DNA from 3 places in the Streptomyces sp. NPDC001922 genome. Region 3 is predicted to be linked to each of the others. Evidence: riboswitches for the same ligand, from Rfam matches in the RefSeq annotation. Region 3 holds a riboswitch; each other region holds the start of a gene.
What was found. A riboswitch is a leader RNA that binds a small molecule or an ion and turns the genes downstream of it on or off. The one in region 3 is predicted to bind thiamine pyrophosphate.
Positions count from the first base shown of each region.

Region 1 (3,607 bases), on a different contig from region 3:
CCGAGCCGGTCGAGCACGGACAGCACCGAGCCCTGGACCGTCGGGTCCAGCCGGCGCATCGCGACGGTCGTCAGCTCGGTGCCGGAGGCGATGAGCGAACGTTCCAGCACGTCCAGGCTGGGGGCGCCGCCGGTGCCCATGATCAGCCGGGAGCCGAAGGTGGTGCCGGCCAGGGTGAACGGATCGGCCGCGGCCGTGTCCGGCGGAGCGGTGGTGCCGGTCGGAGCGGTGGTGTCGGTCATGGTCAGCCTCCCTGGACCGCGGTCAGGATCTCGACGCGGTCGCCGTCGCCGAGTGCGGTGGCGGGCCACTGGCCCCGCGGCACCACGGCCTCGTTGAGCGCGGCGGCGACACCCGCCGGTGCGGTGGTGAGCGTCGCGACGATCCGGTCGAGCGTGGTGCCCTCCGGGACCTCGCGGGGTTCGCCGTTGACGGAGACGGTCACGCGGGCTGCTCCTGCCGTACGGGGGCGTCGGATGCGTCGGACACCGGGGCCGCGGGGCCTCCGGAGGTGAAGCGCAGCGGGCTGAACGGACGGGCTTCGGGCGGGAGTTCACCGGTGCACAGCACCTCCGCCAGAGCGTCGCCGGTGACCGGTGTGAGCAGCACGCCGTTGCGGAAGTGCCCGGTCGCCAGGTGCAGTCCGGGCAGGGCGGTGGGTCCCAGCAGCGGGGCGTTGTCCGGCGAACCGGGGCGCAGCCCGGCCCGGGTCTCCACCAGCGGGAGTTCGGTGATGCCCGGCACCAGCTCATGGGCGTCGCGCAGCAGTTCGTACACCCCGCCCGCGGTGACCGTGGTGTCCCAGCCCAGTTCCTCGCTGGTGGCGCCGAGCACCAGCTCGCCGTTCTCCCGGGGCACCAGATAGACCTGCCCGCCGCGGACCACGGCCCGTACGGTCCGGGAGAGGAACGGCGCGTACGCCCCGGGCACCCGCAGCCGCAGGACCTGGCCCTTGACCGGGCGGACCGGCGGCACGACGGCCTCGGGGACCCCGGCGAGGCGGCCGCTGTGGCTGCCGCCGGCCAGGACGACCTGACCGGCGGCCAGTTCGGTGCCGTCCTCCAGCACGGCCCCCACCGCCCGGTCCCGGACCACCCGCAGCTCCCGGGCCCACCCGCGGTGCAGCACCACGCCGGCCCGCTCGCAGGCGGTGACCAGCGCCGCGGCCAGCCGCCGGGGGTCGGTCTGGTGGTCGCCGTCCACCCGGAGCCCCCCGCGCACGCCCGGCGCGAGCATCGGCTCCAGGCGCCGGCACTCGCGCCCGGTCAGCCACTGCGAGTCCAGCCCGCAGCGGACCTGGAGGGCGTGCAGCTCCCGCAGATGGGCCCGGTCGTCGGCGTCCAGTGCGACCGCCAGGGTGCCGCAGGCGCGGTAACCGACGTCCTGGCCGCTCGCCTCCACCAGCTCCGCGGCGAACTCCGGATAGCGCTCCGCGGAGGCGAGGTTGAGGCCGAGCAGGGTCTCCTCGCCGTAGTGCAGTTCGGAGACGGCCGCCAGCATCCCGGCGGCGACCTGCGCGGCGCCCCCGCCGGGCACCGGATCGGCGACCGCGGTGCGCAGCCCCCGCTGCGCCGCCCGCCAGGCCGTGACGAGGCCGATGATGCCGCCCCCGACGACGAGGACGTCATGACGGTGCTGCGCGGTGGTGTGCCGGGGGGTCCCGCGCTGTGCGGTGACGGTGTGCGGTGCGGTCCCGTGCGCCGGGGCGCTCTTCTCGGGGGTGCCGTTCTCGGGCGCGTGCATGGGCGTCCAGCCCCTCCCTTCGCCGGCATGACCCGGATCAGGTTCGTACGGTCGGAGGCCGGTCAGCCTCCCTCTCAGCCCGGTCCGTCCGGGCTCCCGCGAGTGCTCTACGGCCGTCACCTTAACGTGCCGCCTTCCGGCCCATGAAGGGAGCGGCGAACCGGAACGGCCCCCCGTACCGGGCCCCGGGGCCGGGCCGCGGACGGCCGGCGGCGGGACCGGCAGGTGGCCCGAGGCCGGACGGGACAAGCCGCCTTCCCGCGGAAGCCCCGCATGATGCTGTGTCAGAGATCTCGGTGCGCGGGTCTGCGGCGGGCCCCCGCCGCGGACCTAGAGTGACCGTGTGAGTGAGGACAGGCAGCACACCGGGGACCGGGTCGTCATCGTCGGCGCGGGCATGGCGGGGGTGCAGACCGCCGTCGCGCTGCGGGAACAGGGCTGGACCGGCGGTGTCGCGCTGCTCGGCGCCGAGCCGCACCAGCCGTACGACCGGCCGCCGCTGTCCAAGGCCGTCCTGCTCGGCAAGGCCGACGGCTCGGCCTTCGAGATCGACTTCGCCGCCCTCGGCATCGACCTGCTCCTCGGCCGCCGGGTCACCGCCGTGCGCCCCGGTGAACACGTGGTGGAGACCGCGGCCGGGCCCGTGCCGTACGACCGGCTCGTCATCGCGACCGGCGCCGACCCCGTCACCCTCCCCGGCGGCGACGCGCCGGGCCTGCATCTGCTGCGCACCCTGGACGACGCCGAGGCGCTGCGCCCGGTGCTCGCGGCGCGGCAGGACGTCGTGGTGGTCGGCGCGGGCTGGATCGGCGCGGAGTTCGCGACCGCGGCGCTGGAGGCGGGCTGCACGGTGACCGTCGTCGAGGCCGCGGAGCGCCCCCTCGCCGGGGCCCTGCCCGCCGAGGTCGCCGAGCCCATGCGGGGCTGGTACGAGGAGAGCGGCGCCCGGCTGATCACCGGGGCGCGCGTGGAGACGGTGGAGCCCGGCGCCGTACTGCTGGCGGACGGCACGCGGCTCCCCGCGGACGCCGTACTGGTCGGCATCGGAGCCCGCCCCGCGACCGGCTGGCTGGCCGGATCGGGCATCGAGCTCTGCCCCGACGGCTCGGTCCGCGCCGACGACCGGCTGCGCAGCTCCGCACCGGATGTGTACGCGGTCGGCGACTGCGCCTCCTTCCCCTCCGCCCGGTACGGGGAGCGGCTCCTCGTGCACCACTGGGACAACGCGCTCCAGGGGCCCCGCACGGTGGCCGCCGACATCATCGGCGGAGCGGCCGAGGCGCAGGTCTACGACCCGGTGCCCTACTTCTGGTCCGAGCAGTTCGGCCGGTTCGTCCAGTACGCGGGGCACCACGCCGCCGCGGACACCACGGTCCGGCGCGGCGATCCGGACGGCGCCTCCTGGTCGGTGTGCTGGCTGCGGGACGGCGTGCTGGTCGCGCTGCTGGCGGTGGGCCGTCCGCGTGACCTCGCGCAGGGCCGCAAGCTCATCGAGCGGGGCGCGCGGATCGACCCGGAGCGGGCCGCGGACCCGGCGGTGCCGCTGAAGTCCGCGGTTCTCTGAGGCGCCGGGGCGTACCGCGGCTGCTCCCGGCCACCGGAACACTCCGCCCGGCCCGGCATCCCCGGCCGGCGCCTCCTGCCCCGTGCTCCCCGCCCCTTGTGTGGCGCGCCGGGGCGCCGGGGGCCGGATCCCCGGCCGGAGCGGCAGCCCGTCCGGACCGGTGCGCGGCCCGGCCGCGCACCGCACGGCCCACCGTTGAGCGGGGCCGTCGGAGCGGCCCGTCGCCCGACCGGTGGGCACCGGCTCGGCGGCGCTCGGCTACCGGCTGTCAGCCCCAGATGGCAGGCTTGTCCCCGTGAC
Region 1 covers NZ_JBIASV010000011.1:326,069-329,675, reverse strand. The annotation lists gene ACFYYR_RS22450 (thiazole synthase) at 1-242, opposite strand, end outside; gene thiS (sulfur carrier protein ThiS) at 245-445, opposite strand; gene thiO (glycine oxidase ThiO) at 442-1,743, opposite strand; TPP riboswitch at 1,741-1,853, opposite strand; gene ACFYYR_RS22435 (NAD(P)/FAD-dependent oxidoreductase) at 2,141-3,307, shown strand; gene ACFYYR_RS22430 (Rv2175c family DNA-binding protein) at 3,603-3,607, shown strand, end outside.
Region 1: another riboswitch for thiamine pyrophosphate. It lies ahead of thiO (glycine oxidase ThiO); the one in region 3 lies ahead of ACFYYR_RS12250 (thiamine ABC transporter substrate binding subunit).

Region 2 (3,607 bases), on a different contig from region 3:
CGCCGTGTACGGCGGGCACCGGCAGCCGACGGCCGTACCGGACCTGGGCGAAGAGGCCTCGGTGGGCACGAAGGTCACCGAGGAGGACGGCCAGCCCACCCGCCGGACGGTGGTGGCCGTCCGTGCGAAGAACGCGGTGGTCACCGTCACGTACAACGGCAGCAACTTCGAGAACAGCACGGCACCGTCGTCGGGAACGATGCGCGAGGGGGCGCTCACGGCAGCGCGGGAGGCCGTCGCGGAGCTGGCGGGCGTGGGTTCCTGACGCCGGCCGGGCACCGGACCTACGCCGCGCCCCCGGCTCGTCCGTGGACGGGCCGGGGGCGGTGCGTTCGCCGGCAGGGGCGTGCGGTCAGTCCGCCAGCGGCAGATAGACCCGGTTCCCGCTCGCCGCGAACTCCTTCGACTTCTCCAGCATCCCCGCCTCGATCTCCGCCGGGTCGGCGCCGGAGTCACCGCCGAACTGTTCGGTGATGCTCCTGCTGATCTTCATCGAGCAGAACTTCGGACCGCACATGGAGCAGAAGTGCGCGGTCTTTGCGGGCTCCGCGGGGAGCGTCTCGTCGTGGTAGGCCCGTGCCGTGTCCGGGTCGAGCGCCAGGTTGAACTGGTCCTCCCAGCGGAACTCGAACCGGGCGTCGGAGAGCGCGTCGTCCCACGCCTGCGCGTCCGGATGCCCCTTGGCGAGGTCCGCCGCATGCGCCGCGATCTTGTACGTGATGACACCGGTCTTCACGTCGTCCCGGTCCGGCAGGCCCAGGTGCTCCTTGGGCGTGACGTAGCAGAGCATCGCCGTGCCCCACCAGGCGATCATCGCGGCGCCGATGCCCGAGGTGATGTGGTCGTACGCGGGCGCCACATCGGTCGTCAGCGGGCCGAGCGTGTAGAACGGCGCCTCCTCGCAGATCTCCTGCTGGAGGTCGATGTTCTCCTTGATCTTGTGCATCGGGACGTGGCCCGGGCCCTCGATCATCGTCTGCACGCCGCGGGACTTGGCCACGGAGTTGAGCTCGCCGAGCGTCCTCAGCTCCGCGAACTGCGCCTCGTCGTTGGCGTCCGCGATCGAGCCGGGGCGCAGCCCGTCGCCCAGTGAGAAGGTGACGTCGTAGGCCGCCAGAATGTCGCAGAGCTCCTCGAAGTTCTCGTAGAGGAAGCTCTCCTTGTGGTGCGCCAGGCACCAGGCGGCCATGATCGAGCCGCCGCGGGAGACGATGCCGGTCTTGCGGCGGGCGGTGAGCGGGACGTAGCGCAGCAGCACGCCGGCGTGGACCGTCATGTAGTCCACGCCCTGTTCGGCCTGCTCGATGACGGTGTCCTTGTAGATCTCCCAGGTCAGTTCCTCGGCCTTGCCGTCGACCTTCTCCAGTGCCTGGTAGAGGGGGACGGTGCCGATCGGGACGGGGGAGTTGCGCAGCACCCACTCGCGGGTGGTGTGGATGTTGCGGCCGGTGGAGAGGTCCATGACCGTGTCGGCGCCCCAGCGGGTGGCCCAGGTCATCTTCTCCACCTCCTCCTCGATGGAGGAGGTGACCGCGGAGTTGCCGATGTTGGCGTTCACCTTCACCAGGAACCGCTTGCCGATGATCATCGGCTCGATCTCCGGGTGGTTGACGTTGGCCGGGAGCACCGCGCGTCCGGCGGCGATCTCCTCGCGCACCACCTCCGGGGAGACGTTCTCGCGGAGCGCGACGTACTCCATCTCCGCGGTGATCTCCCCGCGCCGGGCGTACGCGAGCTGGGTCACCGCGGCGCCGTCCCGGCCCCGGCGGGGCTGCCGCGGACGGCCCGGGAAGACGGCGTCGAGGTTCTTCAGCCCGCCGCGCGGCGAGGTGTGCTTGATGCCGTCGTCCTCGGGGCGCAGCGGCCGCCCGGCGTACTCCTCGGTGTCGCCCCGGCCGACGATCCAGTTCTCCCGGAGCGGCGCGAGTCCGCGGCGGACGTCCGTGCCGACGGCAGGGTCGGTGTACGGGCCGGAGGTGTCGTACAGCGTGACGTCCCGGCCGTTGGTGAGGTGCACCTGCCGCACCGGGACCCTGAGGTCGGGGCGCGATCCGGTCAGGTAGCCCTTGTGCCACCCGATCGTCTTCGCCTCGTCCGCAGTCGAGTCGTCCGCAGTCGAGGCAGGCGTGTGTGCATCCTGGATGGTCATGAGACCTACTCCCTACGCCGGCATTACCCGGTAACAGGTTCGGCGGTCGACGCAGCTGTGAGGTCCGGGGTCTTCCCCGGGTCCGTCCGTCAGCGCCCTCTCAGCCCGGTGCTCCGAGCTCCCGCGTGTGCAAAGTGCCTTCACGTTAACGGTTCGTTCCGGAAGGTGAAAAGGGGGGCTGCGGGGGCGCGGTCCCGGCCCGGGCGCTCCCCCGGTTCCCGCTCGGTGAACTCCGCTGCGCACGGGCCGGTGTGCGCGGCGTGCGGCCCGTCCGGAAGGCAGCGGGCCGTACTCGCGGGTACCGGTGGCGCGGGTTCCGCCCGTTCCCGCTCTTGCGATGATCGGTCGGTGACCCCATCGCCCGATGCCCACGCGCACACCCACAGCCACGGTCCCGCCGCGCCCGTCTCCCGGCACCTCCGCAAGGTCATCGCGGCGGTGCTGATCCCGTTCGCCGCGGCCGTCGTGGCGGGGCTGGTCGTCCTCTGGCCGGGCGGTGTGCCGGACCACAAACCCTCCGGGGTCGGCTTCGACCGGAAGACCGAGTCGGGCCGGGTCCTCACCGTCACGGCGGTGAGCTGCGCCAGCGCGGGCGGCGGGTCCCAGCAGCCGCCCGCCTCCGGTGGGCCGGAGCAGCAGCCCCCGCAGGGGCAGGGCGGTGCGGGCCGGGACGGCGGTACGTGCAAGAAGGCGACCGTGGAGATCACCTCCGGCAAGGACAAGGGCCGGAAGTTCGACGAGATCGTCCAGCCCGACGCGCCACGGCAGTTGGAAGCCGGGCAGGGGGTCGTCGTGGCGTACGCCCCGGACGCGCCGCGGGAGTTGCAGTACTCGGTCACCGACGCGGACCGGACGGTCCCGATGGCCCTGCTCGCGGGCATCTTCGCGATCGCGGTGGTGGCCGTCGGCCGGCTGCGGGGTCTGTTCGCTCTGATCGCGCTCGCGGTGAGCTTCGCGGTGCTGTCCCTGTTCATCCTGCCGGCGATCCTGCAGGGGTCGAATCCGCTGGTGGTGGCGGTGGTGGGGAGCAGCGCCATCATGCTGATCGCGCTGTACATGTGCCACGGCGTCAGCGCCCGGACGTCCGTGGCCGTGCTGGGCACGCTGATCTCGCTGCTGCTGATCGGCCTGCTGGGCTCGCTGTTCATCGGCTGGGCGCGGCTGACCGGCAACACCTCGGACGAGACGGGACTGATCCACGGTCTGTTCCCGGGCATCGATCTGAGCGGTCTGCTGCTGGCCGGGGTGGTCATCGGTTCGCTGGGCGTGCTCGACGACGTGACGGTGACGCAGACCTCGGCGGTGTGGGAGCTGAAGCAGGCGGATCCGACGATGTCGGTACGCCGGCTCTACCGGGCGGGCCTGCGCATCGGCCGGGACCACATCGCGTCGGTGGTCAACACCCTGGTGCTGGCCTACGCGGGCGCGGCGCTGCCGCTGCTGCTGCTGTTCTCGGTC
Region 2 covers NZ_JBIASV010000009.1:48,168-51,774, forward strand. The annotation lists gene ACFYYR_RS17850 (hypothetical protein) at 1-265, shown strand, start outside; gene thiC (phosphomethylpyrimidine synthase ThiC) at 353-2,149, opposite strand; TPP riboswitch at 2,142-2,284, opposite strand; gene ACFYYR_RS17860 (YibE/F family protein) at 2,498-3,607, shown strand, end outside.
Region 2: another riboswitch for thiamine pyrophosphate. It lies ahead of thiC (phosphomethylpyrimidine synthase ThiC); the one in region 3 lies ahead of ACFYYR_RS12250 (thiamine ABC transporter substrate binding subunit).

Region 3 (3,607 bases):
GAGCCAAGAAGCCCCCGCGGCACCTCGCCGACCTCAGCCCCGCCGAGCGCCGCGAGGCCGTGGCCGCCATCGGGGAGAAGCCGTTCCGCGCCGGTCAGGTGTCGCGCCACTACTTCGCGCGGTACGCCCACGACCCGGCCGACTGGACCGACATCCCGGCCGCGGCCCGGGAGAAGCTGGCGGCCGAGCTGCTGCCCGAGCTGATGTCCGTGATGCGGCACGTCTCCTGCGACAACGACACCACCCGCAAGACGCTGTGGAAGCTCTTCGACGGGACGCTGGTGGAGTCCGTGCTGATGCGCTACCCGGACCGGGTGACCATGTGCATCTCCTCGCAGGCGGGCTGCGGGATGAACTGCCCGTTCTGCGCCACCGGGCAGGCCGGTCTGGACCGCAATCTGTCGACCGCCGAGATCGTGCACCAGATCGTCGACGGGATGCGGGCGCTGCGGGACGGCGAGATCCCCGGAGGCCCCGCCCGGCTGTCGAACATCGTCTTCATGGGGATGGGCGAGCCGCTGGCCAACTACAACCGGGTCGTCGGCGCCATCCGCCGGCTCACCGACCCCGAGCCCGACGGCCTCGGTCTCTCCCAGCGCGGCATCACCGTCTCCACGGTCGGTCTGGTGCCGGCCATGCTCCGGTTCGCCGACGAGGGCTTCAAGTGCCGGCTCGCGGTCTCCCTGCACGCGCCGGACGACGAGCTGCGCGACACCCTGGTGCCGGTGAACACCCGCTGGAAGGTGCGCGAGGTGCTCGACGCGGCGTGGGAGTACGCGGAGAAGTCCGGCCGCCGGATCTCCATCGAGTACGCGCTGATCAGGGACATCAACGACCAGGCGTGGCGGGCCGACCTGCTCGGACGGCTGCTCAAGGGCAACCGGGTGCACGTCAACCTCATCCCGCTCAACCCGACGCCCGGTTCCAAGTGGACCGCGTCCCGGCCGGAGGACGAGAAGGCGTTCGTCGCCGCGCTGGAGGCCCACGGTGTGCCGGTGACCGTCCGCGACACCCGCGGCCAGGAGATCGACGGGGCCTGCGGGCAGCTGGCCGCCTCCGAGCGCTGACCGGAACCGGCCCGGGGCGGACCCGGGCCGGTTGCTAGGGTGTGTTCGAATACATGCAGATTCCGACAGGGGAGCGCCACAGCGCTGAGAGTGCGGCAGCGAGCCGCAGACCCTCGAACCTGAACCGGGTCATTCCGGCGTAGGGAGTTCGGTCACCACTCAAGCTGTTGCGCCTCGCCCGGCCGCGCTCCGCGGCACCGGGCGGGGCCGCGTCTCTTCCTGGGCGGGAGTCCGGAGCCGACGGTTCCGGGGAACGCAGCCAGGAGGAACTCAGTGAGCACCACCAGCAAAAGCACGGCCAGCAGAAGCACCACCGGAAGAGTCGCCGCGGCCGTCCTCGCGGCAGCGGTCGGCATACCCGCCCTGGCCGCCTGTGGCGGAGGGGACTCCGGGAACGGCGCCTCGTCGAAGACGGTCACGCTGGTCACCCACGACTCGTTCAACGTCTCACCGGCCGTCCTGAAGCAGTTCGAGAAGCAGAGCGGCTACACGGTGAAGCTGCTGCCCGGCGGGGACGCCGGTGCCGCCGTCAACCAGGAGATCCTCTCCCGGGGCAACCCGCGCGGGGACGTCTTCTTCGGGGTGGACAACACCCTGCTGTCCCGTGCGCTCGACCACGACCTGTTCACGCCCTACGAGGCGAAGGGCCTGGCCGGGGTGGACCGGAAGCTCCAGCTCGACGCCGCCGAGCACCGGGTCACCCCCGTCGACTCCGGTGAGATCTGCGTCAACTACGACCGGAAGTACTTCGCCGACAAGAAGCTGGCGCCGCCGAAGACGTTCGCCGACCTGACCGAGCCGCGGTACAAGAACCTGCTCGTCACCGAGAACGCCGCCACCTCCTCGCCCGGCCTCGCCTTCCTGCTGGGCACGGCCGCCGAGTACGGGGAGTCCGGCTGGCAGGGCTACTGGAAGAAGCTGAAGGCCAACGGCGTCGAGGTGGTCGACGGCTGGGAGCAGGCCTACAACGACCGGTTCTCCGGCTCGGCCGCCGGACGGAAGGGCGACAAGCCGCTCGTCGTCTCCTACGCCTCCAGCCCGCCCGCCGAGACGATGGGCGTGAAGCCGCAGCCGAAGCAGGCCCCCACCGGCGTCGCGACCGGCACCTGCTTCCGGCAGATCGAGTTCGCCGGGCTGCTGAACGGCGCGAAGAACGAGAAGGGCGGCAAGGCCCTGCTCGACTTCCTGCTGACCAAGCGTTTCCAGGAGGACGTGCCGCTGCGGATGTTCGTCAACCCGGCGCTGCGGGACGCGAAGGTGCCCGGGATCTTCACCCGGTACGGCGCGAAGATCGACGACCCGGCCACCCTGGCCCCGCAGAAGATCGCCCGGCACCGTGAGCAGTGGGTCGAGCAGTGGTCCTCGCTCGTTCTGAAGTAGCCGGACCCCGGGGAGCCGGCCGGCGCGGCGCGCGGCGGCCGGTCCCCGGGGGCGCGGTGCGGTTCGGCCTGATGGCCGTCCCGCTCGCGTTCTTCGCGCTCTTCTTCGCCTACCCGGTGGCGGCCATCGTCGGCCGTGGCCTCCGGGAGGGCGGCCAGTGGCGGACCGGCCGGATCGGGGAGGTCCTGACCGACCCGGACGTGCTGGACGTGCTCTGGTTCACCGGGTGGCAGGCGGCGGCCTCGACCGCGCTGACCCTGGCGGTCGCGCTGCCCGGCGCGTACGTCTTCGCCCGATTCGACTTCCCCGGCAAGCAGCTGCTGCGGGCGGTCGTGGCCGTGCCGTTCGTGCTGCCGACCGTGGTGGCCGGATCGGCCTTCCTCGCCCTGCTGGGCCGCGGCGGCATGCTCGACGCGCTGTGGGGCGTCCGGCTGGACACCACGGTCTGGGCGATCCTGCTCGCCCACGTCTTCTTCAACTACGCCGTGGTGGTCCGCACCGTGGGCGGCCTCTGGGCCCAGCTCGACCCCGGCCAGGAGGAGGCGGCCCGGGTGCTCGGCGCGAGCCGGTTCGCGGCCTGGCGCCGGGTCACCCTGCCCGCGCTGGCCCCGTCGGTGGCCGCCGCGGCGCTGATGGTCTTCCTCTTCACCTTCACCTCCTTCGGCGCGGTCCAGATCCTGGGCGGCCCGCGCTACGCCACCCTCGAGGTGGAGATCTACCGGCAGACCGCGCAGCTGCTGGACCTGCCGACCGCCGCCGTGCTGACCCTGGTGCAGTTCGCCGCCGTCGCCGGGATCCTCGCGGTGCACGCCTGGACGGTGCGGTGCCGGGAGTCGGCGCTGCGGCTGGTCGACGCGGCGACCACGGCCCGGCGCCCTCATGGGGCGGGGCAGTGGGGGCTGCTCTGGGCGGTGGTCGCGGTCATCGGGCTGCTCCTCGTGCTGCCGCTGGGTGTGCTGGTGGAGCGGTCCCTCGCCGGGCCCGACGGGTACGGGCTGACCTTCTACCGGGCGCTGCAGTCGTCGGCCGCCAGTGGCGGGACCTTCGCCGTCGCCCCGCTCCGGGCGGTTCTGAACTCGGTGCAGTACGCCCTGGCGGCGACCGGGATCGCCCTGGTGGTGGGCGGACTCGCGGCCGCCGCGCTCACCCGCGCAGGGGCT
Region 3 covers NZ_JBIASV010000006.1:83,997-87,603, reverse strand. The annotation lists gene rlmN (23S rRNA (adenine(2503)-C(2))-methyltransferase RlmN) at 1-1,067, shown strand, start outside; TPP riboswitch at 1,125-1,231, shown strand; gene ACFYYR_RS12250 (thiamine ABC transporter substrate binding subunit) at 1,341-2,447, shown strand; gene ACFYYR_RS12245 (ABC transporter permease) at 2,423-3,607, shown strand, end outside.